Regions from separate parts of the Vibrio lentus genome, predicted to be linked through region 3. Evidence: riboswitches for the same ligand, from Rfam matches in the RefSeq annotation. Region 3 holds a riboswitch; each other region holds the start of a gene.
What was found. A riboswitch is a leader RNA that binds a small molecule or an ion and turns the genes downstream of it on or off. The one in region 3 is predicted to bind thiamine pyrophosphate.

Region 1 (10,708 bases), 310 kb from region 3:
TTTGAGAAATAAACGAGAGGATTAGTCTTGGTTAAGCTCAAGAAATTCTTCTACCTTACGAACCATGTCTGTTGAGCCAACAAAGAAAGGTACACGTTGGTGTAACTCTGTTGGTTTGATATCCATGATACGTTGAACACCGTCTGAAGCGATACCACCAGCCTGTTCCATAAGGAAAGCAATTGGGTTGCACTCATAAAGCAAACGCAACTTACCTTGAGGGTGGCTTTGTGTACTTGGGTATAAGTAGATGCCGCCTTTTAGCAGGTTACGGTGGAAATCTGATACTAGAGAACCAATGTAACGAGAAGTATAAGGGCGGTTGTCACTCGGCTCATCTTCTTGGCAGTACTTGATGTACTTTTTAACACCCGTTGGGAAGCGGAAGTAGTTACCTTCGTTGATCGAGTAAATCTTGCCTTCATCAGGGATCATCATGTTTTCATGAGATAGACAGAAGGTACCCAGTGATGGGTCGTAGGTGAAACCATTTACACCAGCACCTGTTGTGTAAACAAGCATGGTTGAAGAACCGTAAATTACGTAACCCGCGGCAACTTGCTTGTGCCCAGGTTGTAGGAAATCTTCTTGTGTTGGCGGAGTACCAATCGGTGATACTCGACGGTAGATAGAGAAGATTGTACCAACCGATACATTCACATCGATGTTTGAAGAACCATCAAGTGGATCCATCAGCACGACGTATTTTGCGTTTTTGTTGAGCTCTTTATTGAAGGCAACGGCTTCGTCTTCTTCTTCACTCGCAACACCACAAACTTGGTCTCGGGCTTCAAGTGCAGCTTTAAACTTGTCGTTCGCGTATAGGTCTAGCTTTTGTTGCTCTTCACCTTGAACGTTGTCTGTACCAACAGCGCCAGTAATGTCGACAAGACCTGCTTTGTTAATTTCGCGGTTAACAATTTTCGCAGCAAGACGAATTGATGACAAAAGGGATGATAGATCACCGCTTGCATGGGGGAAGTCATTTTGTTTTGCAACAATGAATTCACCAAGGGTGCGCATCTCAGACATGTTATTTCCTTAAACTTCTCTGAATATTAGGGGGGATTTGAGCACTGTAGAATTAGCCTCTTATATGGGCTTTATTCATCTAGACGCTTACCTAAATTCTAAAGGTTAGATCTTTTTAATGGTAATGAACTAAGCGACACAGATCTCACTTACTATGTCGACTAAATTTGTTTTGCATTGTGGCTCGCTTTTAATCGCCATTTAATGATAATGAGTGCAAGTAGTTTGATTTAGACATGGCTCATTTAGCCAAGCGTTTGGAAGCAATATATGCATATTCATATCTTAGGAATTTGTGGCACCTTCATGGGTGGTGCTGCGGTATTGGCTCGTCAATTAGGTCACAAGGTTACTGGTAGTGACGCGAATGTTTATCCTCCAATGAGCACCTTGTTGGAGTCTCAGGGGATTGAGATTATTGAAGGGTTCGACCCGAGCCAATTAGAACCAAGACCTGACTTAGTAGTCATTGGCAATGCGATGAGCCGTGGTAACCCGTGTGTTGAGTATGTATTGGATAACAACCTTAGATACACTTCAGGGCCGCAGTGGTTGCAAGAGTTCTTGTTGCATGACCGTTGGGTTCTGGCGGTATCTGGAACGCATGGTAAGACAACAACATCGAGCATGCTGGCTTGGATCCTTGAAGACTGCGGTTACGCGCCGGGCTTTCTTGTTGGTGGTGTGTTGGGTAACTTTGGTATCTCTGCTCGCCTTGGTGAAAGCATGTTCTTCGTGGTTGAAGCTGACGAATACGACAGCGCTTTCTTCGATAAGCGATCTAAGTTTGTTCATTACCACCCAAGAACGTTAGTGATGAACAATCTCGAATTCGATCATGCAGATATCTTTGATGATCTTGAGGCAATCAAGCGACAGTTCCATCATTTGGTTCGCACTGTACCAAGTAATGGCCGTATTTTCTCACCGAAGCAAGACACCGCGATCCAAGATGTGTTATCTCGTGGCTGCTGGAGTGAAACTGAGTCGAGTGGTGAACTCGGTGATTGGGATGCCAAGAAACTGGTTAAAGACGGCTCTAAATTTGAGGTGTACTTCCAAGGTGAATGTGTTGGAACCGTAGATTGGGATTTGGTTGGCGATCATAACGTCAACAATGCTTTGATGGCGATTGCGGCGGCAAGGCATGTTGGTGTCACACCTGACTTAGGGTGCGAATCACTGGCGACGTTCATTAATACCAAGCGTCGCTTAGAGTTTAAAGGCGAAGTGGCAGGCGTTTCTGTCTATGACGATTTTGCTCATCACCCTACAGCGATTGAACTTACGCTGGGCGGCTTACGTAATAAGGTCGACACAAAGAAAATCATTGCCGTTTTAGAGCCGCGTTCTGCCACCATGAAGCGTGGTGTGCACAAAGAAACCTTGGCTGATTCGCTCAAGCAGGCGGATTCTACCTACTTATTCCAACCGGATAACATTGATTGGTCTGTACAAGACGTGGCCGATGCGTGCCATCAACCCGCGCACGTTAGTGATGACATGGACGCATTCGTTGCTAGAATTGTCTCAGAGGCACAAGCGGGCGACCAAATCTTGGTAATGAGTAACGGTGGTTTTGGTGGTATTCACCAGAAACTGTTGGATGCGTTGGCACTCAGGGCTAACGGCATCCAAGCCCCTATAATTTGAAGTAATTGAGAACATGACAAAACACGATAAAGCTATAACCCTCGCTTTCACTGGCGCATCTGGTGCGCCTTACGGACTGCGTTTACTTGAATGCCTATTGGCGGCAGATTATCAGGTCTATTTGCTGATATCGTCGGCAGCGCGAGTGGTGTTGGCGACTGAGCATGAACTTAAGTTACCTGCTGGGCCTGACGCAGCGAAACAAGCTTTGGTTAAGCATTTAGGTTGCGACCCAGAAAAGCTGGTGGTGTGTGGCAAAGATGACTGGTTCTCACCGGTTGCCTCTGGTTCTGCAGCACCGAAGCAGATGGTGGTGTGTCCATGTTCTGCGGGAAGCTTAGCTTCAATTGCTCATGGTCTATCAGATAACCTGATTGAGCGAGCTGCTGATGTGGTTATGAAAGAGCGAGGCCAGCTGCTGTTGGTGGTTCGTGAGACGCCATTTTCTACGCTGCATCTAGAGAACATGCACAAACTCTCGACCATGGGCGTAACGATCATGCCTGCGGCTCCGGGTTTTTATCACCAACCTAAGTCGATCGAAGATCTGGTCGATTTTATGGTGGCGCGTATTTTGGATCATCTTGGTATTGAGCAAGGTTTAGTGCCACGTTGGGGTTACGATCAACGTAATTGATCCAAACTTGATAGCTTATTGTTAAAATTCGAATTACAATTCTGAACACTCATCGGGGAGCTAACCATTCAAATAATGAATGCGAGCTGAGATCAAGCAAGTGCTTGGGACCCGTAAACCTGAACCAGATAATGCTGGCGTAGGAATTGAGTTAGGAACAACTTCTACCGTTCTCCTCCCTCAAACCTGTGCCGCTCAGACCATGGAGAGCGTCCAGTGAAATTCACATTAACAACCCTTGCTGTTACTACAGCCATCTCTTTTTCTGCCGTTGCTGCAGACAATACTCTAACTGTATATACCTATGATTCTTTTGCTGCGGATTGGGGCCCTCGTCCTGCCGTTGAAAAAGCATTCGAAGAAAAGTGTGGCTGTGATGTGAATTTTGTCGCGCTAGAAGATGGCGTGTCTATTCTTAACCGCTTGCGTCTTGAAGGTGGTAACAGCAAAGCAGACATCGTGTTAGGCCTAGATAATAATCTAATGGCTGAAGCGAAAGCGACAGGCTTATTAGCTGAGCACAGTGTTGATACGTCATCAGTGACACTTCCTAACGGTTGGAACGACAGCACCTTTGTTCCTTATGATTTTGGTTACTTTGCGTTTATCTATAACAAAGAGAAATTAGCAAACCCGCCTAAGAGTTTGAAAGAATTGGTCGAGCAGCGTGATGACCTCAAGGTTATCTACCAAGACCCACGTACATCAACACCAGGCCAAGGCATGATGCTTTGGATGAAGTCGGTTTACGGTGATGAAGCAACTGCAGCATGGAAGAAACTTGCTCAGAAAACGGTTACTGTGACTAAAGGCTGGTCTGAAGCTTACTCTATGTTTCTAGAAGGAGAGTCTGATTTAGTGTTGTCTTACACAACTTCTCCGGCTTATCACATCATTGCAGAAAGTGATTCTAAGTACGCAGCTGCAAGCTTTGAAGAAGGTCATTACACTCAAGTTGAAGTGGCAGCCAAGGTAAAAGGTAGCAAGAACGAGAAACTTGCTGATGAGTTTATGGCGTTTATTCTAAGTGACGAATTCCAATCAGCAATGCCAACGGGCAACTGGATGTACCCAGTGACTGACATCGAACTACCAAAAGGGTTCGAGCAGTTAACGGTACCGCAGAAAGCTCTGAGCTTTACGCCTGAAGAAATTGCCGCTAAGCGTAAGCCTTGGATTCGCGAATGGCAGAGTGCGCTTACTTTTTAACGTCCTGTATTTAAAAGTTCGTTCGATATACTTTGAGCGAACTATTCACGGTAAAAAATCAATTTATGATAAAGAAAACACCTAAGGTCGGGATCTGGGTTGCGATACTCATTACCGCCTTCGTGGTTTCAGCAGTTGGGGCATTGCTTAGCAATGCCCCTTCTCTTGATATCAGCCAAGTATGGTCCGATCCTTACTATTGGCATGTAACGAAATTCAGTTTTTATCAAGCGATACTCTCAACTGTGCTGAGTGTTGGCTTTGCTATACCCGTTGCTCATGCTCTGTGTCGCAGGCAATTTTTTGGACGAGCTTTGTTGTTAAGACTGTTCGCGTCGACTTTGGTTCTGCCTGTGTTAGTCGGTGTCTTTGGCTTGCTTGCGATTTATGGTAACAGTGGCTGGTTAGCTAAATTTTTGGCTAACTTCGACATTGAATTGCCATTCTCGATTTATGGTTTGAATGGCATTTTGCTGGCGCACGTTTTCTTTAATCTGCCTTATGCTAGCCGTTTACTTTTACAAGCTTTGGATACCGTGCCTGCCGAGCAACACAAGCTGTGTGCTCATTTGGGCATGAGCCATTGGAATAAATTTAAATGGGTCGAATGGCCACGTTTAAGACAACAACTACCACATGTTTGTGGTTTAGTTTTCATGTTGTGCTTCACCAGCTTTGCTACCGTAATGGCTCTTGGTGGAGGCCCTAAATCGACCACGATTGAACTAGCCATCTATCAAGCGATTAAATTCGACTTTGACTTACAGGCTGGTGCGTTACTCGCAATATGGCAAATGCTACTGTGTGGTGTGTTAGCGGTGAGTATTCAGCGCCTGTCTAAGTCAATCTCTGTGACAGCCAGCCAGCTGTCGGAAGATAAATATTTGGTTAAGGACAGCTGGTGGTCAAAAGCTTGGGATAGCTTTTGGATCATCGTAGTCTCAATGCTGGTATTGCCGCCATTAGCCATGGTTATCTTTAGTGGTATTAACTCTCAAGCTTTGACGGTACTCAGCAGTGAACCGTTTTGGGCGGCGTTAATGACCTCAGTTCGTGTCGCTTCCTTGGCCAGTGTTATCGCCGTTTTTATTGGTATTGCGATACTGCTGACCAGTCGAGCATGGCGCTTGCAGAATAAGAATTTTCGAGCCGATAAAATCGAGCTGATTGGCACGATTATCTTAGTGACACCGGGGTTAGTGATCAGTACTGGCCTTTTCTTATTGCTGCGTTCATTTACCGATGTGTTCAGCTTGGCTTTCTTTATTGTGATTGCAGTAAACAGTTTGATGGCGCTGCCTTACGTGATTAAAACCTTGGCTCAACCTATGCTGCACCTGTCTCAGCAGTATCAGTATGTGTGTGCGAGCTTAGGGATGACCGGCTTTACGCGATTTAGGCTGGTGGAATGGCGAGCATTACGTAAACCTATGGCGCACGCATTCTCGATTAGCTTCATGCTTGCAATGGGAGATTTAAGTGCGATTGCCTTGTTTGGCAGTCATGATTTTAGAACACTACCTTTGTATCTATTCCAATTGCTAGGCAGCTATCAAATGGAAGCCGCCGCCGTTGTTTCGGTCAGTCTGCTGTTATTGAGTGTCGGCAGTTTTAGTCTGATAGAATTTTTATTTACTCGAAACTCAAAGCTAGATGCTAAAGGGTTAAGGAACCGATGATGTTAGTGATGAAAGATGTGGATTACCACTATCACCGAGAGTTGTTTAGTTTTGATTTTCAAGCAGAGCAGGGCGACATTGTTGCATTGATGGGGCCTAGTGGGGCGGGTAAATCAACACTGCTGGCACTGGTTGCTGGTTTTATTGAGCCGACATCGGGTGAGATCTCGGTAGCAGGGCAATCTTTGATAGGCAAAGAAGCACATCAACGCCCATTAGCTATGTTGTTCCAAGAGCATAACTTGTTTGCCCATCTCACCGTGCGTGAAAATATTGGTTTGGGGCTGCACCCAGGGTTAAAGCTTACGGCAACCCAAAAGCTTGAAGTTGAGCAAGCAGCCGCACAAGTTGGGGTCGCGGAGTATTTGGATAGATTGCCGGAGCATTTATCGGGCGGTCAACGTCAGCGTGTAGCGCTAGCTCGATGCTTCGTACAGCCACATGACATTTGGCTGCTTGATGAGCCCTTTTCGGCGCTTGATCCTTTGCTTCGTGAAGAGATGCTGAGCTTAGTGAAGCGATTAGCAGCAGAGCGAAACATTACTGTTTTGATGGTGACACACCACTTAGGTGATGCGCGCAGTATCGCAAACAAGTTTGTGTTTGTGGCACTGGGTAAGGTTTTAGTCGAAGACTCGATAGATGCGCTAACTGCCGATCACCCACAAGGCGAATTGAGTTCCTTTGTTCGAGCTGGAGAATAACGACTGAGTCCTGATATTGAATACTTCTTTATATTGAGAGCGTCAAATACAAAAAGACCTAGCATGTGCTAGGTCTTTTACTATCTTTCTGAGTAAAGGGAGGCAAAAATTAGTCGCCTAGCTTTAGCTCTTTTAAGATTTGGAAAATCTCACGAGAAGATTTTGCTGGCTTGTTCGCTGATTTCTCTTTGTTAGCTTGACGAGCTAGCTGACGAAGACGTTGACGGTCTGCTTCAGGGTACATATCCATCACGTCTGAAATGGCAGCATCGCCTTCAGCAACAACGCGGTCACGCAGTTGCTCTAGTTTGTGCAGTTCAACTGTTGCTTGAGAGTGTTTGTTGCGAATCTTATCTAAAGCCGCTTGAATCGGCTCTGGATCTACATTACGCATTACTTTACCAATGTATTGAAGCTGACGGCGCTTTGCTTCATTTTTAAAGCGCTGTGCATCTTTAATCGCTAAAGCCAGATCTTCAGACAAAGGAAACTTATCAAGAATAGAAGGCTTTAGTTCAACAAGCTCTTCTCCCAGCTTTTGCAGGGCGTCCATGTCCGTTTTCATTTCAGTCTTACTTACCCAGATGATTTCTTCTTCTGGTTCCCATGGGGCTTTTTGGTTTTTGCGAGCCATCTTTTCTGCCTATGTCACTATCTCAAACGAATATATTGCCTATTTTAGCAAGAATCTTGGGGAGAAAGCGAAATTCTTGTTATCCTACGTAATATTGACCTAAAAAATTAGAATAGATATGGATGTAAAACAGCAAGTCGCCCAGCAAAGAGTTGAGCTAGAAGCCGCAGTAGCTAAAGCGTTGGATATGGCATCAGTGAGTGCAGACGCAGCTGAGGTCGCTATTACTAAGTCAACGGGTTTAAGTGTTTCAACACGTATGTGTGAAGTGGAAAACGTTGAATTTAATAGTGATGGTGCTCTAGGCATTACTGTTTATCGCGGCCAGAAGAAAGGCAGCGCATCTACATCTGATCTGAGCGAGAAGGCGATTGCTCAAACCGTCGCAGCCGCGCTTGATATTGCTCAATACACTTCTGAAGACCCGTTTGCAGGTCCAGCACCTAAAGAATATATGGTGAAAGAAATTCCTGATTTGGATCTTTTTCACCCTGATGAGCCGAACCCTGACTATGCCGCTGAGATTGCGATTGCTGCCGAAAGACAAGCACTCGCGTACAGCGACAAGATCAAACAAAGTGATGGCGCAAGCTACGACAGCCATTATGGCGTTAAGGTTTATGGTAATAGCCACGGTTTACTAGCCAGCTTCGCATCAAGCCGTCATAGCACAAGCTGTTGTGTGATTGGTGAAGGTGCTAATGGCGAAATGGAACGTGATTACAGCTACACCGTTGCACGTCACCGTGATGAGCTTTGGACGCCTGAGCGTGTTGGTCAAGAAGCCGCAGAAAAGACTGTAAGCCGTTTGGATGCGAAGAAGCTTCCAACAGGTCAATACCCAATCATGTTCGCTAACGACGTCGCTACAGGACTAATTGGCCACCTTGTGATGGCAATTAGCGGTGGCAACCTTTACCGCAAGTCTTCGTTCTTACTGGATCACCTAGGTCAGAAAATCCTACCAGATTGGTTCAATATCTCTGAGCGTCCGCATATCTTACGTGGTTTGGCTTCAAGTCCGTTCGACAGCGAAGGTGTTTACACTCAAGATCGTGAAATTATCACGGATGGTGTGTTAGCAACTTACCTTCTGACTAGCTATGCTGCTCGTAAGATGGAAATGACACCGACAGGTCATGCGGGTGGTATCCATAACTGGTTCGTTAAATCTACCGGTCAAAACTTTGAGCAAATGCTAAAAGAATTAGGCACAGGTTTCCTTGTGACTGAAGTGATGGGGCAAGGTGTGAATACCGTGACTGGTGATTACTCTCGTGGCGCAGCAGGTTTCTGGGTTGAGAATGGAGAGATCCAATACCCAGTGTCGGAAGTGACGATCGCGGGCAATCTAAAAGACATGTTCACTCAGATTGTAGCGGTAGGTAACGACGTTGAAACGCGTTCGCAAATTCAAACCGGTTCTATCTTGCTTGAGTCGATGAAAGTCGCAGGCGAGTAATTCAATTAAAGCTAATCTGATGAATTAAAAAGGGAGCTGATAGCTCCCTTTTTGTTTTTCGCCAAAAGTTGGCTAGCTGCTTTTGCTAACTAGATCAGTATGGTCGCTAAGCCTAAGAACACCGATAGGCCAATAACATCGGTTACAGTGGTCAATGCCATACCGCCAGCAAGGGCTGGGTCGATATTCATCTTCTTCAGCATCACTGGAATGGTTACACCTGCAATACCTGCGACAATCAAGTTCGTCATCATCGCTGCTGAGATAATGCCTCCCAAGATCCAATTGCCTTTCCAAGCTACGACTATACCGCCAATGATAACGGCCCATAGAATGCCGTTAAGGAAGCCGATAGAGGCTTCTTTGAGTAGTAGTTCGCGTTTGTTACTGTCACCGATGTGACCAAGTGCTAAACCACGAATGACCAGAGCGACGGTTTGGTTACCAGCAACACCGCCCATGGACGGTACGATGGTCATCAAAACAGCGATGGCTGCCATCTCATTCAGTGTCGCTTCAAACATGTTAGACACAGACGCTGCGGCGAGTGCTGCTAAAACATTTGCGCCTAACCAGACACTACGACGACGTGCGGATTTTACGACCGGAGCGAAGGTATCTTCGTCATCGTCCATACCCGCCATGCTCATCATCGAGTGTTCGGCATCCTCACGAATGACATCAACCACATCATCGATCGTGATACGACCGACAAGATGTTGATTTACATCGACAACAGGAGCTGACACCCAGTTACGACGTTCGAATAGACTGGTGATATCAGAGGCACTGGTTTCAACCGCGATAGCTTCGTCTGCATCTTCCATCACTTCGGAAACCGCAACATCGGGTTGCGTCGTAATCAGTGTGCTGAGCGATAGGTTACCTATCAGGCGTTCGTCGTCGTCAATAACATACAATGCATCGGTAGCGTCTGGTAATTCACCACGCATACGTAAATAACGCAGGACGACCTCAACATCGACATCACCACGGATCGTGATTACGTCGGTGTTCATTAACGCACCCGCTGAATCTTCTGGGTACGATAGTGCTGTTTCAACTAAGGCACGATCAACGGAGTCCATTTGAGAAAGGACTTCGCGAGAAACATCGTCGGGTAGGCTTCGAAGTACGTACGCGACGTCATCGGTCTCCATACCTTCGGTTGCTTCTGCCAAGGTTTCTGGTGCCATTTTCGACACAAGAGCATCTTTGACGTCTTCGTTTAGCTCATCAAGAATTTCACCGTAGTCTTCAGGATCGGTGAGTTGCCAGAGTACATCACGACTTTTGCGAGGGGAGGCTTCTAAAAGGTGTGCAATATCTTCAGGCTCCATGTCCTGAAGTAGTCGGCGTACGTGAACAAATCGGCCGTTTTCTAGGGCTTCGCTGACTTCTTGGAGGGTTTGGTGAGCTTGGTCGAATTCTAATTGCTCTGCCATATTTTCCTCCTATCTCATTATTCTAACAATGCTTGGAATAGTAACTTAATTCTGGGGCTTATTTAAATCATAAACTTAGTTAGAACTAAGATTTAATCGTGTCCGGAAGTTGCTCCGGACTATTGGGTATTTAGAGCAGTGCTTTGAGCTACTCGCCCTCATCAAACTTGTCTTCAATTAAATGGCAGACAGCATCCAAGGCTTGTTGCGAATCAGTACCCGCGGCTTGAATGGTGATATGTTGGCCTTGCGC
Region 2 (10,708 bases), on a different contig from region 3:
TTTTTGCTTCAAATACTCTATCCCAATGCTCTTTTTTAAGCCCAATACCGTTATCTTTTACAGTAATGTAGTGAAGCCCTTCATCCTCTCTTATTACTGAAACATGAATAAAACGTTCTTCTGAGTCGCTTGCAATAAGTGATTTTATGCTATTAGAGATGAGGTTGATGAGCACGGAATAGGCTTCTGCCTGATTAAGTTTTGGGACACCTAAAAAGGGCTTGACCTTTTCAAATTCCAATTTGATATCGTATTGTTTCAAGAAGAAACTAAATCCTGTTTCGATGCGCTTGAACAAATTATGATAAGTGATTTTTTTATTAGATTTACCAGTTGAATCAGAAAATATTTCAAATAGTTCAAATAAATCATCAAAAGATTTTTGATAATCACTGGCACTTTGTGCCATCGATAATAGCTCTAATTTTATGTCTTGATTATCAATCTTATCTGCGATCAATTTGAGTTGAGCCGATTGGCTAGTTAATGTCTGTGCAATACCTTTAACTTCATGGGCAAATACAAAAAGTAACGGTGCAGTGGCAGAAACAGCTCGCAGCAGCTCAGACTCAGCTTCGAGTTCTTTATATTGAGAAAGTAGAAATGCTTGGGCGGTATTTTTTTGCTCAACGTTTTCCTTTGATATGATATTTTCTATAGAAGGAGCTTCAGGCTCAACTGGGTTTGGTGGAACCGGAACTTTAGCTTCAGGTGTTGATTGAAACTCTGAAACTGGATTTTTATTGTTTTTATTAGGGTCGCTTGATTCCCATTCCGTAATTGCATCTATTTCGCTATCAACGGCCGCTTCTGAAGACCATAGAGTATTAATCGCTTTGGTTATTCTACTCTCAGTACTTTCGTACTTGTTCCCTACAGACTCTTCGAAAGCTTGGACAACAGATTCGTGACGTTTTTTACGTGAACGAATTAGCCACGCTTCGTAGTTGATAGTTGCCCAATCTAGTGATATTCGTATTGCTTTTCTTAAGCTTTTAAAGTTATCGTTTTCAACAAGACCTTCACGGTCCATTTTTACTTGCAATGCTTCAACTGCCTTCCCTTGGATAGTTACTTCACCGATGAGTGATCGTGTACCTGGGTGATTAAGCATAGCGCGATTAGGACTCTCAATGCCCAACTTCCCAGCTAGATCCTGTAGATCGAGGAAGTCACTAGGACCACGGCGACGCGAAATATCGTGAGCAATGCGTAGCCAGTCATCACCTTCGTTTACATCACCATATGGATAAACTCTAAATCCATTTAGGTAAAGTTTGATACCGGCATGAATTTCAGTGACATCCTTTAATACTGAACGAGTTAAAAGAGTAGAATCCCTTCGGTATTCGATGCCGTCCCTGCTTTTTAATGGGACTATGTGAATTGTAAAAGAAACCCCACTAAGTGGAATAAACTGTTCACCATCGTATGAATAAGTTTGTTTTTCTGAGTCTTTGCTCTCGAGTTCGAATGAAATAGAACCATTTTCATTGATTATACCGTTAACAGTTCCCCAACCAGAGGTCAAAAGCTTTTCATCAGCTTTAAATGATGCGCTGCCAATGAGCTCTTTAAATTCAGGAGCACGAATACTAGCTTCAAAACCAGGATCTTCTTCAAAACGTTCTCGTTTAACAGGAATGGTGATTGAAATAAGTGTGATGCTCTTTAGGATCATTTTGAAGTCACGCTCAGTAACTCGTTCACGCAGCCGTTTGAGTTTTAAAGTTGTGCCTACAGTTCCTTCACTTGATTGGTAGCTTTGGTATTTACAATGGACATTTGACAGGCGTTTTCCTGCCTTGAAATCCTCCCAGTCAAATTGAACCGTTGTATGTTCATAACCGTCAGATACCTTAGCGCATGTTGTTAGTTCTAGGTGCTCTGCCAAACGCTGGCAGGCAAAGCGGCCAATGCCTTTATTACCTGTGACAGGGCGTCCGTAGAGCTTGCTAACGGGGTTCAATCGTTTGTTACTTGTGCCAATGGTCATCCAATGGTTTTTCACGGTATCGAAACTCATACCTAAACCATGGTCTGAAATAATTAACTCCGATTGACCTAGATCATCGTCATTGATGTTGGCTAGAGATACGTCGACACTCGGGCTATCCGCATCGTAAGCATTCTTTATTATTTCTGAAATACCAATATGGTTTCTACTAACTAGTCTTTCACCTAGTTCTCGAATGAGCTGAGCATCTACGTCGAAGGTGAGTGATTTGGTTTTTAAGTCTCTTTTCTCTATCACGATTTAAGCTCCGAGTTCTTCAGACAAAAAGTGCTTGTTTGCTAAGGTGAGGATGATGCCTGCAGGGCTAGTTCCATTGAAAAGTGAATAAGTGTAGAGCATACCGTTGTTCATATTTCCAAAGTTGAGTTTACCCGTTTCGTTAGAGTGACGTTCGTCTTTCAGATGTAAGTTAATACGACCATTTAAGACCATTTTGTCCTTGTCTCTTGCCCACATAGGTTTTAATAATGATTTTTCTGTGTCATTGAGGACAAAGTACATGCGTAAGTTGGTGAAAACTAACCAACACTGTTGAGTGTCACTTTTGAAAAGAAGCAGTGTATCTGCATCTTCAATATTTTCGTTATTATTGAACTTTTCGAAGCTACGGATTGATTCGATAACTTGCTCTTTCTTGCTAAAGCTTGAGCGACCTAATAGAAAATTTAACATGACTTACTCCGTAGGGACTTTTTCTGAAGATAGTTCTTGACAAGTAATCGTGGCAGTACTACAGGCCAACCAGCACCAACAAATACGCTAGCAGTGCGACTGATTTCAAAAATATCTGCAGCAGCACCAACCATACCCGCAATTCCTGCGCCAATACCCCACATCAAGAATACGCCGATGCCTTTAAAACCAGTATATGAAAGTTTTAGGTAACTATTCTTCTCAGTAGATTTAGACGTGCAAAAATCAAGGATTACAATAAGTAGACCGAAAAGTGCAGATGCGAGTCCAAAAGTTATAACAGTATAACTTTGGTTCGTAGCGTCACCAAGAAGCGCTAGGTCTAATACTAATTTGAATGAATCCATCACTTCTTCTCCATCACAAACGCAACTCTACCAATAACTTTCACCTCACCTTTTTCGACTGTTGGAGTTGAGCGACTAAATTTGATCGCAAGTTTTTTACCAGGTAAATGCTGGATATTATTTTGAGAAAGTAGGCCGTCCATATCTACTAGGTGCTGGCCGCTTAATGCTTGGTGAACTTCTTTATCGACAATGAATCTAGTTTCATTGTGCTTGGTGCACATCATATACAAACCACGCTCAGATGGACTTAAAGGCTCGTTTAAAAGCCTATGAAATGTTTTATGACATATAGAATATCATTATGATCTCATATCAAGTAGCTCTAAATCTGTATTTTATGACTTGCAACAGTTACTTACGAATTTGAGGTTACTTATTCAATACGCAGGTTAGTGTGATGGAGTCAGGATGGGTGGGTCGGTTATCTTGGAGTAATCAAGGTGAAGTAAACGGCCCAGGAAATTGCTATTGGGCCTCATTGTCAGACTCTACTTCGCATAATTCGAAGGAAACAGTGCTCGTTTCGCTTCTTCATCACGTTCGGTTTTAAATTCAACGCCTTTACCAATCTCGCGAGCGCGAATTGCAGCTGGGCGAGTGTTGATTGCGTTAAACCAACGCTTCAAATTCGGGTAAGGTTCTAAGCCTTCTTCACCAAGCACGACAGGCGCTTTATCAATCCAACCCCATGCAGCGACATCGACAATGGTGTACTCATTTCCGACGATAAATTCACGACCTTCCATGTGCTTTTCTAACACTTCGTAATGACGTTGTGCTTCACGTAGGTAACGGTTCACAGCGTAATCTAGGCCTGCTGGCGCTGCATGGCGAAAGTGTACCGATTGACCTGAATAAGGACCAAGACCGCTCGCGATAAACATCATCCAAGAGAGCAGTTCAGCTCTGTCTTCTGGTTGTCCCCCAAGCTCGCCAGTCTTCTCTGATAGGTACAAAAGGATAGCGTTAGAATCGAACACGCGCTGTCCATCGTCTTCAATGGCTGGTGTTTTACCGTTTGGGTTAATCAAACGATATTCCGGCGTGTGTTGCTCGCCCTTTAAGGTATCAACAGGAACAAGTTCAAAATCTAGGCCTGTCTCTTCTAGAAACAGAGCGATCTTCATTGGGTTGGGTGTTTGGTGAAAATAGAACTTAAGCATGGGGTAACTCCTTGTATTGATAATCCATTAAAGCACCACTTGAACGATCGTTCAATAGTTGATTTTGAATTATTTTAAAATACGTCGATTCGCATTTAGCGGCCATATGTTTAGAGCTTCGTTATCTGTGGGGAGGATCAACATCTAACAATTCGGTGTGTTGGATTTTAAGTTGTTGAAAAAATGAGCTTAAAGTTGCTGTTTGGGCGTGTTGTTTTCTGCGGAGTTTGGATTTGTGATGGATGGTTTTCGGTGGAATAGGGCGTATGTAATCCTCAGTCAGATATTCCAAAATGATCGGTGAATTCCCCTTTAAACCAAAATTATCTCGATGCGCAGGCTTATTGGTAAGTTCAAAATCGTGATCTGTTGCCACACCTTATGCAACAAATGAATATTAACCTCGGATATTCTGGTGTGGTTCACAGTTTTTTAATCTTAGGGACTTACATTGGGGAGCAAATCTGATGTGAACACTTAACGACACAGGATCTTTCCATGAAAAAGAACATTATCGCCCTCGCTCTTGGTGGCATGCTCGCTTTTGGCGCAACACCTTATTCTTTTGCTGCTAACGATGGCGCAGTACAAGCTTCTGCCGATTACGCGCAGTTGGTGACTAAGCGACAAGTTGTCGACCAATTACTTCTTGATGCGTTGCAGGCGTTTAAGTCTCCGGCAAGAATTTCTCACGCGGGCTTCACGGCTAAAATGCCAAGCAACATGGAAATAGTGACTAACCGATTGTTAGAAGCTTACCAGCTAGAACCTTACCGTACTGACTTGTTGATCTCGGCAGCGAACGCTCAGATCTACAACAAGAACGCAGAACGCGCTATTGAGTTGTTTGAACAAGCACTGACGGTTGCGCCAGACGATGTCGACCTTCATGCGTATCTAGCGGTTTGGCAGCGATTTGAAGGTAATGACAGTGAATCGAATAAGCACATGGAGAAGCTGGAAAGCCTGAATAAAGGCAAAGCAGAAGACATCAAACGTATTTTTGCAACGGTCGACCGCGTGTTAGAAACATCTCTTAAAGAGTCTGCGGATAAGGGACTGTTGAGCGACCACGGTGCCATCGTCACTTTGGGTTACGCGCTTAACCCTGATGGTTCTATGCATGAAATCTTGATTGAACGTCTTGAAACGACATTAGCAATGTCGAAAGCTAACCCAGACGCGATGATCGTGTTAACCGGCGGCGTGCCTAAGAACCATAAGACTGAAGGCAAGTTAATGGCGGATTGGCTTATCTCAAAAGGGGTAAGCAAAGACCGCATCATTGAAGAGAACTACGCGACCAGCACGGTAGGCAATGCCTTATTCAGTAGCTATGCGCTTGCTCGTCATGATATTAAGCACGCGACCATTATTAGCTCGGCAAGCCATGTTCGTCGTGGTCAAACTCTGTTTGAAATTGCTAGCTGGCAAACGGGCCCTCAGGGCATTACCTTCGATACGGTTTCTTACCCAGATAAGCCGCTAGAAGATCTTAAGAAAGCGAGCAGTGGTGAGCTTCTAGGCATCTACCGTGATGCACTGAGAACGTATGGTATGTGGAGCTACCGCTCTTACCCATTAGAGTCTCGCTAAGCCCAAGCATTATTTGCGTTTGGGAAAAGCACAGTTCGTGTTAAACCAAAGCTTCACTTGCTAGTACAATCGAGCACAGCTAGATGGTATGCTGTGCTCCTACTTAATTTAGTGTTTCAAAGGCAAAAAAATGAACCCGATTTTAGCGATGTTGAAAGAGAACAATATTAGCGACGAGCAGATCAGCGAGATATTCAAGACGTTGACTGAGAACCCTCTTGCAGCAATGGCGACAATCAGCCAACTTGGTTTACCACAAGATAAGCTTCAAATGCTGATGGGTCAGGTAATGCAAAACCCTGCGCTAATCAAAGAAGCAGTTGAAGAGCTTGGCCTAGATTTTTCTAAGGTTGAAGCCGCTAAAGAGCAACTTCAAAAATAGTAGAGTGTGAATGAGTGATTTTTTAGGGAGTGATAGCCGATTCGGTTAACTGTTCTTGAGATCGCGAATTTGACTCCAATAAAAAGCCGTTTGAGTATCAATACTTAAACGGCTTTTTTGATCCGACTTAGAACAGGCTCGACAGGGGAGACGACAAAAACACTAGCCCGATGTGACTCCCTCGCTTAAATCATGTAATTTCGTTTTAACACTCATGTTTCAATAAACTGAATTCCGGCGTTGCTCATGAAATCTAGCTTAAGCATTCGATCTTACACCAAGCAATTTAATACCCATGCTCATGATGACCATCATCAATTGGTATTGCCGATCCAAGGCAGTATTAACATCGAGATGGTGGGGTATGTCGGCAAAGTGGCCGTGGGCGAATGTGTGGTAATTCCGGTAACCACAGCGCATGCGTTTAAGGCGGATGAAGCCGCGCGGTTTATTGTCGCAGATATGGCAGAGTTGCCGCAGCACTTGTTAGAGCATGAGCTCTCGGTTTTCACGATCACACCGCCTTTAATGAGCTTCTTGCTGTTCGTTGAGAAGCAGCTGGAATATCAGGTCGATAGTGGCATTGAGTCATCAGTTTTGGATGTGTTTTCACTGCTGTTAGAGCAACAACAAGTCAGCAAGAGCATCGACCCAAGAATCCGTGCGGTACAAAGATTGATAGCGGATAATTACGCCCAACCTCTCTCTATATCTCAACTTGCAGAAACGGCCTGTTTGAGTCCCACTCAATTCAAAAAACGCTTCAAAGAGTGCTTGGGTATCAGTGCGCTTAAATACATCACTCGATATCGTATGGAGAAAGCTCAAGCCTTGTTAACTCATACCGATCTACCCGTTCAATTGATCGCTGAAAATGTGGGCTATAGTGATGTGTCTGCTTTCAGTCGTCGCTTCTCTCAGCATTTTGGAATGTCTCCAAGGGCGTTTTTGGGTTCGATGAAAGAGAGTCTTTAGAAACAACAATAGCGTCCTTTCGGCAAACTAACTTATATCAATCTTCACTATTATCTATTTCAGAAATGAAAATTGGGTAATAGAAATGAATCTTGCCATCAATCGCGTTAACGAATTCCAAATGGGCACTTTGGCCATCTTGTTTGCTTCTATTTTATGGGGCACGACGGGCACCGCCGCAAGTTTTGCGCCTGATCTAAGCCCATTAGCGATTGGTGCTTTCTCTATGGGCGTCGGTGGTCTAATGCAAGCGGGCTTGGCGTATCGACAAATCCTATTCGCTTTCGACAAACTTATGCAGAACAAGAAGCTGTTGACAGTGAGTGCTTTGGCTTTAGCGGTCTATCCTTTAGCTTTCTATTCTTCAATGAAATTATCAGGCGTGGCGATCGGTACCGTGGTTTCGATTGCTACCGCACCTTTCTTTTCTGCACTGTTAGAGTGTCTTATTAGCAAAAAGAATAATATCAACCGACGTTGGCTTACTAGCTTTGCGATTGGTGTGGTAGGTATTGGGCTGTTGGTGTTTTCAGAATCTTCATCGGCGAATGAATCCGGTGATGCTCTCAAGCTGTTAGGTATTGGCTTAGGTCTGGTCGCTGGGTTGTGTTACGCCATTTATTCTTGGGCGACCAAAGCACTGATCGATAAAGGGATTAAGTCACAAGCGGCGATGGGCAGTATTTTTGGCCTCGGTGCGATGCTGTTGCTGCCAACGCTCTGGTTTACTGGTGATAACCTGTTTTCCTCACAGACCAACGTATTAGTCATCAGTTATCTTACGCTGATTCCACAATGTTTGGGTTATATCGCGTTCAGTTTTGGTTTACGTCACGTCACCGCGAGCAGTGCCAATCTGCTGACCTTGTTTGAACCAGTAGTCGCAGCGGTGCTTGCCGTTTGTGTTGTCGGTGAGCTTATTCCTTTTACAGGCTGGCTAGGTATGTCTCTGATTGTTTTGTGCTTGTTTATACAGTCGAAGCCATCTAAAGGAACGTTATAAGTATTTGTTTTTTTTGAGCCTAATTGAAATTTTTTCATGTGTAATTCTTATAATTGAATAAAATCAGTATCTCAGTTGTGAGAGTGCTGTTACTATCGCTATCAATAGTCGGGGGGCACATACCTTATTTGGTGTTTGCTGAGATCGTTAATCGAGACCCGTTGAACCTGATTCAGTTAACACTGGCGTAGGGAACTATAAGCACTCGATCTACGTCTGCACCCATGAAAACTTTCATGAGCCTAATGCGACTTCTCCTTCGATCAGTGTTCGTTCTCCTACGTCTTGTAAGATAGTAGGAGCGACAATGACACACAGTTCTATTTCAAAAGATTTAACGCCAAAAGCCTCAACTCCAAAACCCTCAACACAGCAGCACTCTGCTGAAGACACGATTCGCACGAATACTCCGATTGTTTTAACCATCGCGGGTTCTGACAGTGGCGGCGGTGCCGGTATCCAAGCTGATATTAAAGCCATGTCTGCTACCGGTAGTTTTGCTTGTTCTGTGATTACCGCTATCACTTCCCAGAACACTCAAGGCGTGTCAGCCATTTTTCCTATTCCACTCGACCATGTCGCTAGCCAGTTAGATGCGGTTTTTACTGATCTCAATATCGTGGCAGTGAAAGTCGGCATGTTGGCCGATTCGCAAATCATCAAAGTTGTCGCGGACAAAATCAAACAATACCAACCTAAACACCTAGTGATCGACCCTGTAATGGTCGCGACAAGTGGTGATCTGCTGTTAGAAAACTCGGCTACCACCACGCTAAAACAAGAGCTGATTCCGCTCGCAGACATCATTACTCCTAACTTGCCAGAAGGCGCAGCACTGACAGGCAAAGCTGTCCCTGAAAGCGAAGCCGAAATGCAGGGCATGATTGAAGACCTACGTGCACTGGGTGCCAAAGCCGTTCTTCTCAAAGGCGGCCACTTAGAGAAGGATGAGAACAGTAACGATTTACTGATTCTGCCAACCACATCTGCTCTGATTAGCGCGAAGCGTTTTCCTACCAAAAACACGCATGGCACGGGCTGTACGCTTTCTTCTGCTATTGCTTCTTTCTTGGCTCAAGGCAACACGCTTTCAGAGGCTGTCGACCTAGGCAAACAATACATTTCGCGCGCGATTGCTCATGCTGATGAGTTGCAAGTTGGCCAAGGTCATGGCCCGGTAAATCACTTCTTCGCTGGGCACGGTAATGTCCGTTAATACGGTGGGTGTTCAACTCAGCAATGCCTCCTTACGTTATAACGACAGTGAGCACGCTACCTTGTCTGGGTTGTCGCTTAGCTTAAACGCAGGTAAGTGGACGGTGTTGCTGGGTCGAAGTGGCTGCGGAAAAACCACGGTATTACGTTATCTGGCAGGCTTGTTGGACGACAAGGTGGAGTGGCAGGGCACATTGGCAACGTCCGATGAACTGCCTTTAACGGATCGCATCGCTTACATGGCGCAGCAGGATTTATTACTGCCGTGGCTGTCGGTTATCGACAATGTATGCCTGAGTCATCGCTTTCAAAATCCAGCTTCTGATAAAGCACTTCAAACCAATCAAGCACTAGAGTTGCTCGCTGCGGTTGGTTTGGTCGATTACGCGAATGCGATGCCAGATCAATTGTCTGGCGGTATGCGTCAGCGTGTTGCTTTGGCTCGCACCTTAATGCAAGACAAGCCAGTGGTGCTGATGGATGAGCCTTTCTCTGCGCTGGATGCGGTAACAAGACACAAGTTACAGAGCTTAGCGTGTGAACTGTTAAGAGATAAAACTGTTGTGTTGATCACTCATGATCCACAAGAGGCGGTGCGTTTGGCGGATAACTTGTATGTGTTGCAAGGCACACCTGCGAGTGCACAGTCATTGTCGGTGCCTAATACAGCTACGCCACGAGTGTTAGACGGTGAATGTGCTGAGTTACAACAAGCGATCTTAGATCAGTTGGAGCGTGATTATGAATGATCTAACGCGAAGCGAAGCTGTGGCTCGTTCAACTAACACACAGATCACGACTAAGCGCCCGCGTCAGATGAATCCCGTTATGCGTTTGCTGATCAGTAGTGCTGTGATTCTCGGTTTATGGCAACTGGTGGTGGTTATCTTCGAGATGCCAAGCTTCATTCTGCCAGCTCCCGAAGAAGTCTTCATCAAGCTAATTGAACGTTACGACGTGCTACTCAAACACACTTGGGTGACTGCGCAGGAGATCTTACTTGGTCTATTGCTCGGTTTATCCATGGGGCTGTTTTTCGCCCTACAGATGTTGATGTTCGAACCGCTGAAACGTTGGTTGTTGCCTATCTTAATTGCTAGCCAAGCGATCCCTGTGTTTGCGATTGCGCCAGTGTTGATGCTGTGGCTTGGTTATGGCATCGCGTCAAAAGTGGTGATGGCGGCGATCATTATCTTCTTCCCTGTGACTACCTGTTGCTACGACGGCCTGCGAAATACACCGACTGGTTATCTTGATCTTGCTAAGACCATGGGTGCATCGAAATGGCAATTGTTGCGTTATATCCAACTGCCT
Region 3 (10,708 bases):
CACGCTTAACGCTTCACTAAGCTGTTAGCTGAACCAAAACGAGCTTGCTCGGTTAATAAGTTAAATAGCAAATAGCAAATAGCAAAACGGCTACCCAAAGGTAGCCGTTTTTATTTGCCTGTATCATTACGATGTTTCACGTGGAACATCGACCAATATGTTGATTAACCAGAATAGGCACTGTGCCAGTCTCGCCACACTGGGTCGAAACCTCGCTGACGAATCATTGACTCAACATCGGCAGCACTTCTCTCGTCGCTTATCTCAAATTGCTCAAGCTCTTCTTCACCAGAAGCATAACCACCAGGTTGGGTTTTAGAAGCCGCCGACATACTCGTGATCCCCAATGGCAACACATTGTCGCGAAAGGTTGCCGATTCGCGAGTAGAAAGGGATAGCTCGACCTCGGGATTCAAGAGTCGATATGCGCAGATAAGCTGAACCAATTGTTTGTCGTTCATGACTGATTTAGGCTGTAATCCTCCACTAGAGTCTCCACCCTCACACGGACGAAGACGCGGGAATGAAATTGAATAGCGAGTCTGCCAATAAGTGCGCTCTAGGTAATCTAAGTGAGCAGCAACAAAAAAGCAGTCGGTTCGCCAATCTTCCAAACCAATCAAGGCACCAATCCCTATCTTATCGATCCCTGCCTTTGCCAAGCGATCAGGGGTTTCAAGACGATATTCAAAATCCATTTTATTACCACGTAGATGATGCTCAGCGTAGGTCCTTGGTTGATAAGTCTCTTGATAAACCATCACCGCATCTAAACCAAGCGTTTTAAGTTCTGCGTAATCTTGTTGGTCAAGCGGCTGCACTTCCATCGCAAGGTAGTTGAATTGCTTTTTGATATTCGGCAACACCTGTCGAAAGTAATTCATCCCGACCTTAGTTTCATGCTCACCGGTCACCAACAATACACTATCGAATTTCATCTTTTTGATGGCCGCACTTTCGGCATCAATTTCATCCAAAGTAAGCGTGCGGCGCTTGATACGGTTCTCCATTGAGAAGCCACAATACGTACACGCATTAGCGCACAGGTTAGATAGGTATAAAGGAATATAAAGCGACATCGTATTGCCAAATCGCTTGCGAGTTAGTGCCAACGATTGTTGTGCCATCTGCTCTAAGTAAGGTTCTGCCGCCGGAGAGATCAGAGCCTTAAAGTCTTCTAAGTCGCGTTTGGGTTTACTCAGAGCACGTTCAACATCCGCTGCCGTTTTACTGAAGATAGACATACCAATGTCATCCCAGTTGAGCTGTTTAAATCGATCAACAAACGTCATAGCAATACTACTCGTCTAGGAATGAAGTTAACGGGCTCGAAGCAACCGCGTGAGATACTTTTCCTGCAAGTCCAGCAAGGTAAGCCATTCGACCCGCCTCAACTGCCAACTTAAACGCAATTGCCATTTCAACCGGCTGTTGAGAAGCAGCAATTGCGGTATTCACTAACACAGCGTCTGCGCCCATTTCCATTGCACGAGCAGCATGAGATGGCGCACCAATCCCCGCATCAACAATCACAGGGACATTCGCTTGGTCGATAATGATCTCTAAGAAGTCTGCAGACGCAATACCCTTATTTGAACCAATCGGCGCACCTAACGGCATAACCGCCGCACAACCCACCTCTTCCAAGTGTTTACACAATACTGGGTCGGCATGGCAGTAAGGCAACACAACAAAGCCATCTTTGACCAGTTGCTCAGCGGCTTTAAGCGTTTCAATTGGGTCTGGCATCAAATACTTTGGATCCGGATGAATCTCAAGCTTTAGCCAGTTAGTACCTAGTGCTTCACGAGCCAAGTGTGCTGCGAAAATTGCATCCTTCGCGTTCTTCGCACCAGAGGTATTCGGAAGTAGATTAACGCCAGCGTCAATAATTGGCTGTAAAATATCATCTTGCTCAGAACGAATATCGACTCTCTTTAGTGCCATGGTCGCCAGTTGAGAACCTGACGCTTCGATAGCACTCGCCATCAAATGCTTATTTGCGAACTTGCCGGTTCCAGTGAACAGACGTGATTGAAACGTTTTATCTGCGATGGTTAACATGGTTAGCCCCCTGCAATAGCTTGGAAAAGAGATATAGCGTCGCCTTCATTAACGACCGTTTGTTGCCACTGGCTACGCGGGACAACCGCATTATTGATAGCAAATACACAACCTAGATCAGGTAATGCTAGAACTTGGATAATGTCCGCTAGAGACGACGAGTGTGCTACTTGTTCTGATTGTTCGTTTATCGAGATCGTTATATGGCTCATTGGATATCTTCTTCTAAATGCTTAACTACAGACGCACTGCACACAGGACATTCACTATCTTGAGTGAGCATAAGGTTTTGCCAATTCATCGTCTGGCCATCGAACAGTTTGAGTTGGTGTGTTGCGGCCTGAAACTCACCACGAGTTAGACGTTGAATAGCAGCCAAAGCTTGAAGGTTACCTATGGTGCCAACAACTGGGCCTATGATGCCGCTATCGCTACAACGAGTCGTTTGTGGATGATGTCTGAACGGGAACAAGCAGTGATAGCACCCTTTCTGATTCTGATAATCAAATACAACAAACTGGCCTTTCCAGCCAATTGCAGAACCAGAAATCAAAGGGGTCTTCGTGCTGAAACATGCTTGGTTAACCTGCTGGCGTGACTCGAAGTTGTCAGTACAATCCAACACTAAGTCAGCTAGCATCACTTCAAGCTCAAGCTGACTTTCACTCATTCGTTGATTGATGGTTCTTACTTGGCTGCGACCATTGAGCTCACTCAGTTGTTGCTTCAACGCTTCAACCTTAGGCGAACCTAACTGACTTTCCCTGAACGCGACCTGTCGTTGCAGGTTCGATGAATCGACACAATCATCATCAACCAGCACGATCTTTCCAACACCAGAAGCAGCTAGATAAAGAGCCGCGGCATTACCTAAGCCACCACAACCAATCAACAACACATGACTATTTAGTAAGTTGCGTTGCCCTTGCTCACCCACTTCAGGCAACGCAATTTGTCGTTGATAACGAATGAATTCAAAGTCACTCAGCATAGCTAGGCTCCTGTATAACCTCTTCCTTAAGAGTTGGAGATTTAGGTGCCATCAGTTTTTTGAAAAATTCGATCACTTTCTGCGGGTCTTCCGCCAATGTAATCGCACGTACCACCGCCAAACTCGATACCCCACACTCCCACACCTGCTCAGCTGTCGATTGGTCAATACCGCCAATAGCAACCGTCGGATAACCAGTGAGTTGGTCTGTGTATGGGATAGTATCAATCAGCTGTTGATACAGAGATAAACGAACTAAACCTTGAGGCTTTGATGGCATCTGTTTAGTTGTTGTTGGGAAGATATGCCCTAGCGCAATATAGCTTGGGTTGATTTGAACAATGCGGAGCAACTCGTAATAGCCATGAGTCGAGAGACCGATCTTGATACCTGCTTGGCTCAACTGTGAGAGGTTTGACTCTTCAATATCCTCTTGCCCCAAATGAACACCAAATGCGTCATGCTTGAGTGCAAGCTGCCAATAGTCATTGATAAAAACCTGAGCGTTATACTCTCGACCAAGCTCGATTGATCGCGCAACTTGTTGTTCTAAGTCCGCTTGCTGCGGGTTTTTAATACGTAGTTGAACAGTGTTGATTCCAAGCTTGAGCAACCTTTCGATCCACTCAACATCATCAACCACAGGGTATAGCCCTAGGCTACTCTTGCTCAATTCAGGGAACGAAAGTGATGCTCCTTGGTGCGCCCAACCAACACTAATATCCAGTCGCTCATCTTCCAAAACTGGAACTGGAAAGTTTTGGTAATGTGCTGGCCATGTTCCACGTGAAACATTGGACGATGCGCGAGCTAGAACCAGTGCATCTTCTAATGGGAATTCCAGCGCCAACAAAGAAAGTAACCAAGCGAAGTGACCACGACTATCTAACTCCTGATGAGTTGTAGTGTCACTCTTGATAGCACGATTAGCATCCCGGTATGACCAGATATCCAGTACAGCTGAATCATCTGAGACACCGACATAGATGGTATTCGGAGTTTGTGTAAAGGCGTCACAAACGTCAGTTAGCGCGACTGAATTACTGTAATCAACAACATGGTTCAGTTCCGCCAACTGACACTCCGCCAATGAATCAACATCATGAGCAAAGCCAATAGATAATGCCTGTTGAGCATCAACGATAAAGAAGTATTGAGTTGGGCTTACACCCAACTCAACTGCATCAGTTGCTAAACCTTGTCGTTTAGCAACCAATAGACAGTTTTGAACCTCCCCCGTTAACTCTATGTATTGAGATGGGATGAGAATATTCACTGTCATTATTCCTCTAATTGAGCTTCTTTTACGCCTACAGCAGGGTGATAAAGTTCAGAGCCAGTATCACGGAACTCTTGTGATTTTTGACGCATTCCCTCCAACGGGTTACCTAGCATCTTAATCTCGATAGCCTGATCCGCGGCTACTTGTTCAGTGTCTTTCGCATACTCTCGAACTTCTTGAGAAATCTTCATCGAGCAGAACTTAGGTCCACACATAGAGCAGAAGTGAGCAACCTTGCCCGACTCTTGTGGCAGGGTTTCATCGTGGAAAGAACGTGCTGTTTCCGGATCTAAAGCTAGATTAAATTGGTCTTCCCAACGGAATTCAAAACGTGCTTTAGACAATGCATTATCTCGGATTTGTGCACCAGGATGACCTTTTGCCAAGTCTGCAGCATGTGCTGCCAGTTTGTAAGTAATCAGGCCGGTCTTCACATCTTCTTTATTTGGTAAGCCTAAATGCTCTTTAGGGGTTACATAACAAAGCATCGCACAACCGTACCAACCAATCATCGCCGCGCCAATTCCAGATGTAATGTGGTCATAACCCGGAGCGATATCTGTAGTCAGCGGGCCTAATGTATAGAAAGGCGCTTCATGGCAGTGCTCTAGCTGCTCGTCCATGTTTTCCTTAATAAGGTGCATAGGTACATGTCCAGGGCCTTCAATGATCACCTGAACATCATATTCCCAAGCCACTTTAGTCAGCTCACCTAGAGTACGTAACTCCGAGAATTGAGCCTCATCGTTGGCATCTGCAATAGAGCCTGGACGCAAGCCATCACCTAATGACAGAGCAACGTCGTACTTCGCACAGATCTCGCAGATCTCGCGGAAGTGAGTATAAAGGAAGCTCTCTTGGTGATGAGCAAGACACCATTTCGCGATAATAGAACCACCACGAGAAACAATGCCGGTGACACGTTTAGCCGTCATCGGAACGTAGCGAAGCAACAAACCTGCGTGGATAGTGAAGTAATCAACACCCTGCTCTGCTTGTTCAATCAAAGTATCGCGCATCACTTCCCAGTTAAGATCTTCCGCAACGCCATTCACTTTTTCAAGGGCTTGATACATAGGAACCGTACCGATTGGTACTGGGCTATTACGCAGGATCCACTCACGAGTCTCGTGAATATTACGCCCTGTGGAAAGGTCCATTACGGTATCGCCACCCCAACGGGTTGACCATACTAGCTTCTCAACTTCTTCTTCAATCGAAGAGCTTACTGAAGAGTTACCGATATTAGCGTTCACCTTCACTAAGAAGTTACGACCAATAACCATCGGTTCTGATTCTGGGTGGTTGATGTTTGAAGGGATAATAGCTCGACCTTCAGCAACCTCTTTACGCACGAACTCAGGGGTAATTTCTTTTGGCAGGTTTGCGCCAAAGTTATGGCCAGGATGTTGGTGGTTAAGCTGCTCATCAGCAAACTTCTGACGCCCCATGTTCTCACGTATAGCAATGTACTCCATCTCAGGAGTGATAATTCCCTGACGAGCATAGTGCAGCTGAGTAACACATTGATCGCCAGTCGCGCGACGAATTCTAGGTAGGTTGCCGTAACGAAGGTCGTCTAGAGTTTCATCTTCTAAACGTTCTTTAGTGTAAACAGAGCTTACATCGTCTAACAGTTCCGTATCACCACGCTCATCAATCCATTGCTCACGCAACTTAGGAAGGCCGCTATACAGGTCTATTTGATGTGTGGGGTCAGTGTAAACACCTGAGGTATCGTAAACTTGAATGGGTACATTAGGTTCGAATACAGGCTCTTTTTTGGTACCACCGACAAGGCTATCAGCGAGTGATATTTCTCGTACAGGGACTTGAATATCTTCTCGAGATCCTTGGATGTAAGCTTTTTTGGAATTTGGATAAGGTTGTACGGATAAAGAATCGATGAAATTCTTCGCTTCCAGTCTTGCTTGTTTACGACTCGACATAGCATTTTTCCTTGGCCTTTAGCCATTATTTATAGGGATAAAAATGCTTGACGGATTAGATGCTACAAGAGGGATCACGGTAAGAAATACAGTTGTGATCTGGAGATAGATCTCTAGAGGGATTCTAGTTAGATATCTACTCTTGTTCCCTTCGCAGGTATTAGCCTGATCAGGTTCAACGGATCCCGAGTTAACGGTCTCAGCCATATGGCACTCCGACAAGTTCGATCGAGTATATAAAAACGGCTTGGATAAACCAAGCCGAGTTGTTAACAAATCGTAAGAAAGTTTTAAGACTTTATCAAAAGTTGGAAGCCGATCCATGCTGCTGAGATGCTGAGAACCACGTTGAGTAACACATTGAGTCCCATCTTAAAGAAAGCACCCTGCTGCATAAGAAGCACGTTATCCATCGAAAATGTAGAAAATGTAGTCAGTGCTCCAAGGAAGCCAAGACCGATAATTTGTCTCCATGGTTCTGTCGCAACCATCTCATTCTCAAACGCTGCGATGAGTAAGCCCATAATTAAAGAGCCAACCACGTTAACAGTTAGCGTACCATAAGGAAAACCACGCCCTAGCATCACCACACATAACTCTGAAATCAAATAGCGCGAACAAGCACCAAATGCGCCACCAATGGCAATAAAACCTAAAATAGATAACTGACCCATGAATCCTCCCAAACAATAATCCCTATATTCTAGCTTTAACGCCGATAAAAGCGAGGGTAGAACTAAGAATGCATGCGCAAATATTAAACGTTACAGGTGTCACTTAACTTCGATATATCCCATTAAACCCGTTTTCATGTGTTCTATAACATGACAGTGATACATCCAACGTCCTGGGTTGTCGGCAACAAATGCGGCTTTCGCTCGGCCGTTTTTTCCAAGTAGCACGGTATCGGTATGGAAAGGTTCTTCAATTTTTTTACCATCAAGTTCCAATACAGTGAATGTATGACCATGAATATGAATCGGGTGATGATATTGAGTGACGTTCTTAAGATCGAATATGTAAGTCTTACCTAGATCTAAAGTCGCCAACGGCTCAGGGATATTGTCTTTGCTCATCCCCTCCCACGCTCGTTTATTAGTAAGCCAAAATTTAGGCATCGATTTACCATCTTTAGATACAGGTGAAACTGCACCCTCCCACTCGAACACGAAATCGATCTCTTCAGCATTAGTAAGATCTAGGTTGGGTACTGGATTCAATGGTAATAATGGCAACACTCGCTCTTGAGTAAATGTTGAATCTACGACTTCAAATTCGCACAAAGAAAATGGAAAACGCCCCTTCATTTGGAGAACGTTAATTCGCTCACCAGCTTTGGGAGCGATCAGTCCGATATCAACACGCATCCCTGGACCAATTTTATGTTGAGTCAGTTTGTAAGGCGATTTTACAGGGTTACCATCGATGGCAATCACCCATGCCTCTGCCCCTTCGATAGCAATAGGATAAGTGATCGTATTATCGACATTGGCAATCCGCAGTCGAGTCGTTGCATACTGCTTCAACCGATATACGGGTTCATGAACTCCATTAACACTACTCCACTCACCAGGAGTGCCCATACGAGCACTGAGTCGAGGAATCATTAAGTCTTTCCATTGACCTTGCTTGTCGATATGCCAATGTTTAAGCATCAATGCGTGTTCTTCGTCAAACTGCACTGGAGTGCTTTCTTCTACGATAATAAGGCCAACTAAACCCATACCGAGTTGTTTAACGCTATTCATATGTGGGTGATACCAAAATGTGCCAGCATCTGGCGGCGTAAACTCATAAATGAATGTTTCACCTGGCATGATTGGTGGCTGACTTAAGAAGGGAACTCCATCCATTTCGATAGGAATTCTTAAGCCATGCCAATGGATAGTCGTCGGCTCTGATAGCTTATTCGTAAAACGAATTATGACTTTTTCACCCTGTCGACATCGAATCGTCGGAGCTGGGATCTGTCCATTAAAAGCTAAAACATTGGTATCAAATCCCGCGACTAACTCAGCTGTTGAAGGTTCAGCAATTAAGTCATAGACATACTTACCTTGCCCATCAACAGACTGCTTCATAGAACAAGCGGGCAAAACAGTTAGTGCAGATATAGCGAGAGATGATTGAATAAATTTACGACGGGAAATATCCATATTTGTTGCCTTTTAGTAATAACGACCAAAATGTAACAAAATATTGAGAATAATTCTCATAAAGAAGTGGGGATTGTGCTGTTGATTGTTTATAAAAGAGACTGGGATAAGTGAGCACTTACCTTTCTAAGGTCAAATATCAGCCAATACAAGAAATGACAGCTTAAATATCACACATAGAAAGCCAAAAGACCTCCCTCTTCGACTAGATATTCAAACTATTACGGAGGCGTTAAGGTTCGAATATCAATATATCCAAATTAGAAGAATTAGGTAAAAGCATTATGAGTCGGCGCTCAAAGTATTCCACCGGGATGACGTTCCATCTCCCAATATTGCTTCGAAGAAGCAACAGGCGTAAAAAAGCCCCAACATTTCTGCTGAGGCTTTGTATATAGAAGGGTTGGAGGTTTAGACTCCCAACATGCGCTGTTTTGGTAAGTCGGGGAATCCGCTACATTGCTAATCGCATATATTAGATTCAGAAAGCAAAAAGGCTCTAGCATTTCTGCTAGAGCCTTAAATATGGCAGGGGTGGAGAGATTCGAACTCCCAACACGCGGATTTGGAATCCGCTGCTCTGCCAATTGGAGCTACACCCCTAAAATTTTTTACTACTTCAGATTCGAAAAAACCTCGCACTAGGCGAGGTTATCGAATAAGTGGCGGAGTGGACGGGACTCGAACCCGCGACCCCCGGCGTGACAGGCCGGTATTCTAACCAACTGAACTACCACTCCGCAGTGGTCAACTCACTAAGTGAGCGTCCATATCTCCAGGTCGGTCAACCTAAAGATTTAATTTAAAGCCTGGCGATGTCCTACTCTCACATGGGGAAACCCCACACTACCATCGGCGCTATTGTGTTTCACTTCTGAGTTCGGCATGGAATCAGGTGGGTCCACAATGCTATGGTCGCCAAGCAAATTTTAAAATTCGGAAAACTGATTTAAAAGTATCTCTTCAAACTCATTCAAGGTCTGTCTTTGAGTCCACAAAACCCCTTGGGTGTTGTATGGTTAAGCCTCACGGGCAATTAGTACAGGTTAGCTCAATGCCTCGCAGCACTTACACACCCTGCCTATCAACGTCGTAGTCTACGACAACCCTTTAGGACGCTTATAGCGCCAGGGAAAACTCATCTCAAGGCTCGCTTCCCGCTTAGATGCTTTCAGCGGTTATCGATTCCGAACTTAGCTACCGGGCAATGCCATTGGCATGACAACCCGAACACCAGAGGTTCGTCCACTCCGGTCCTCTCGTACTAGGAGCAGCCCCTTTCAATTTTCCAACGCCCACGGCAGATAGGGACCGAACTGTCTCACGACGTTCTAAACCCAGCTCGCGTACCACTTTAAATGGCGAACAGCCATACCCTTGGGACCGACTTCAGCCCCAGGATGTGATGAGCCGACATCGAGGTGCCAAACACCGCCGTCGATATGAACTCTTGGGCGGTATCAGCCTGTTATCCCCGGAGTACCTTTTATCCGTTGAGCGATGGCCCTTCCATTCAGAACCACCGGATCACTATGACCTGCTTTCGCACCTGCTCGAATTGTCATTCTCGCAGTCAAGCGGGCTTATGCCATTGCACTAACCACACGATGTCCAACCGTGTTTAGCCCACCTTCGTGCTCCTCCGTTACTCTTTGGGAGGAGACCGCCCCAGTCAAACTACCCACCAGGCACTGTCCGTAATCCCGATTCAGGGACCAACGTTAGAACATCAAAACTACAAGGGTGGTATTTCAAGGACGACTCCACCACATCTAGCGACGCGGTTTCAAAGTCTCCCACCTATCCTACACATGTAGGTTCAATGTTCAGTGCCAAGCTGTAGTAAAGGTTCACGGGGTCTTTCCGTCTAGCCGCGGGTACACTGCATCTTCACAGCGATTTCAATTTCACTGAGTCTCGGGTGGAGACAGCGTGGCCATCATTACGCCATTCGTGCAGGTCGGAACTTACCCGACAAGGAATTTCGCTACCTTAGGACCGTTATAGTTACGGCCGCCGTTTACCGGGGCTTCGATCAAGAGCTTCGACCGAAGTCTAACCCCATCAATTAACCTTCCGGCACCGGGCAGGCGTCACACCGTATACGTCATCTTACGATTTTGCACAGTGCTGTGTTTTTAATAAACAGTTGCAGCCACCTGGTATCTGCGACTCTCGTCTGCTCCATCCGCAAGGGACTTCACTGATAAGAGCGTACCTTCTCCCGAAGTTACGGTACCATTTTGCCTAGTTCCTTCACCCGAGT

Region 1: another riboswitch for thiamine pyrophosphate. It lies ahead of thiB (thiamine ABC transporter substrate binding subunit); the one in region 3 lies ahead of thiC (phosphomethylpyrimidine synthase ThiC).
Region 2: another riboswitch for thiamine pyrophosphate. It lies ahead of thiD (bifunctional hydroxymethylpyrimidine kinase/phosphomethylpyrimidine kinase); the one in region 3 lies ahead of thiC (phosphomethylpyrimidine synthase ThiC).

The regions. Positions count from the first base shown of each region.
Region 1 is NZ_JAUFQE010000002.1:2,665,167-2,675,874, reverse strand. It holds gene fbp (class 1 fructose-bisphosphatase) at 22-1,032, opposite strand; gene mpl (UDP-N-acetylmuramate:L-alanyl-gamma-D-glutamyl-meso-diaminopimelate ligase) at 1,303-2,685, shown strand; gene QWZ07_RS20415 (flavin prenyltransferase UbiX) at 2,699-3,322, shown strand; TPP riboswitch at 3,366-3,485, shown strand; gene thiB (thiamine ABC transporter substrate binding subunit) at 3,539-4,531, shown strand; gene thiP (thiamine/thiamine pyrophosphate ABC transporter permease ThiP) at 4,597-6,210, shown strand; gene thiQ (thiamine ABC transporter ATP-binding protein) at 6,210-6,914, shown strand; gene yjgA (ribosome biogenesis factor YjgA) at 7,024-7,548, opposite strand; gene pmbA (metalloprotease PmbA) at 7,667-9,010, shown strand; gene mgtE (magnesium transporter) at 9,100-10,455, opposite strand; gene QWZ07_RS20380 (HPr family phosphocarrier protein) at 10,604-10,708, opposite strand, start outside.
Region 2 is NZ_JAUFQE010000001.1:724,046-734,753, reverse strand. It holds gene QWZ07_RS03005 (sensor histidine kinase) at 1-2,254, opposite strand, end outside; gene QWZ07_RS03000 (hypothetical protein) at 2,258-2,689, opposite strand; gene QWZ07_RS02995 (hypothetical protein) at 2,683-3,057, opposite strand; gene QWZ07_RS02990 (S24/S26 family peptidase) at 3,057-3,284, opposite strand; gene QWZ07_RS02985 (glutathione S-transferase family protein) at 3,549-4,223, opposite strand; gene QWZ07_RS02980 (YdcF family protein) at 4,722-5,819, shown strand; gene QWZ07_RS02975 (DUF2999 family protein) at 5,950-6,201, shown strand; gene QWZ07_RS02970 (helix-turn-helix domain-containing protein) at 6,448-7,176, shown strand; gene QWZ07_RS02965 (DMT family transporter) at 7,262-8,179, shown strand; TPP riboswitch at 8,279-8,390, shown strand; gene thiD (bifunctional hydroxymethylpyrimidine kinase/phosphomethylpyrimidine kinase) at 8,487-9,395, shown strand; gene QWZ07_RS02955 (ABC transporter ATP-binding protein) at 9,385-10,143, shown strand; gene QWZ07_RS02950 (ABC transporter permease) at 10,136-10,708, shown strand, end outside.
Region 3 is NZ_JAUFQE010000002.1:2,979,384-2,990,091, forward strand. It holds gene QWZ07_RS21910 (aminopeptidase P family protein) at 1-9, shown strand, start outside; gene thiH (2-iminoacetate synthase ThiH) at 165-1,292, opposite strand; gene QWZ07_RS21920 (thiazole synthase) at 1,300-2,064, opposite strand; gene thiS (sulfur carrier protein ThiS) at 2,067-2,276, opposite strand; gene QWZ07_RS21930 (HesA/MoeB/ThiF family protein) at 2,273-3,055, opposite strand; gene QWZ07_RS21935 (thiamine phosphate synthase) at 3,045-4,337, opposite strand; gene thiC (phosphomethylpyrimidine synthase ThiC) at 4,337-6,286, opposite strand; TPP riboswitch at 6,416-6,514, opposite strand; gene crcB (fluoride efflux transporter CrcB) at 6,577-6,960, opposite strand; gene QWZ07_RS21950 (multicopper oxidase family protein) at 7,060-8,442, opposite strand; tRNA gene QWZ07_RS21955 (tRNA-Trp) at 8,969-9,045, opposite strand; tRNA gene QWZ07_RS21960 (tRNA-Asp) at 9,106-9,182, opposite strand; rRNA gene rrf (5S ribosomal RNA) at 9,250-9,365, opposite strand; rRNA gene QWZ07_RS21970 (23S ribosomal RNA) at 9,458-10,708, opposite strand, start outside.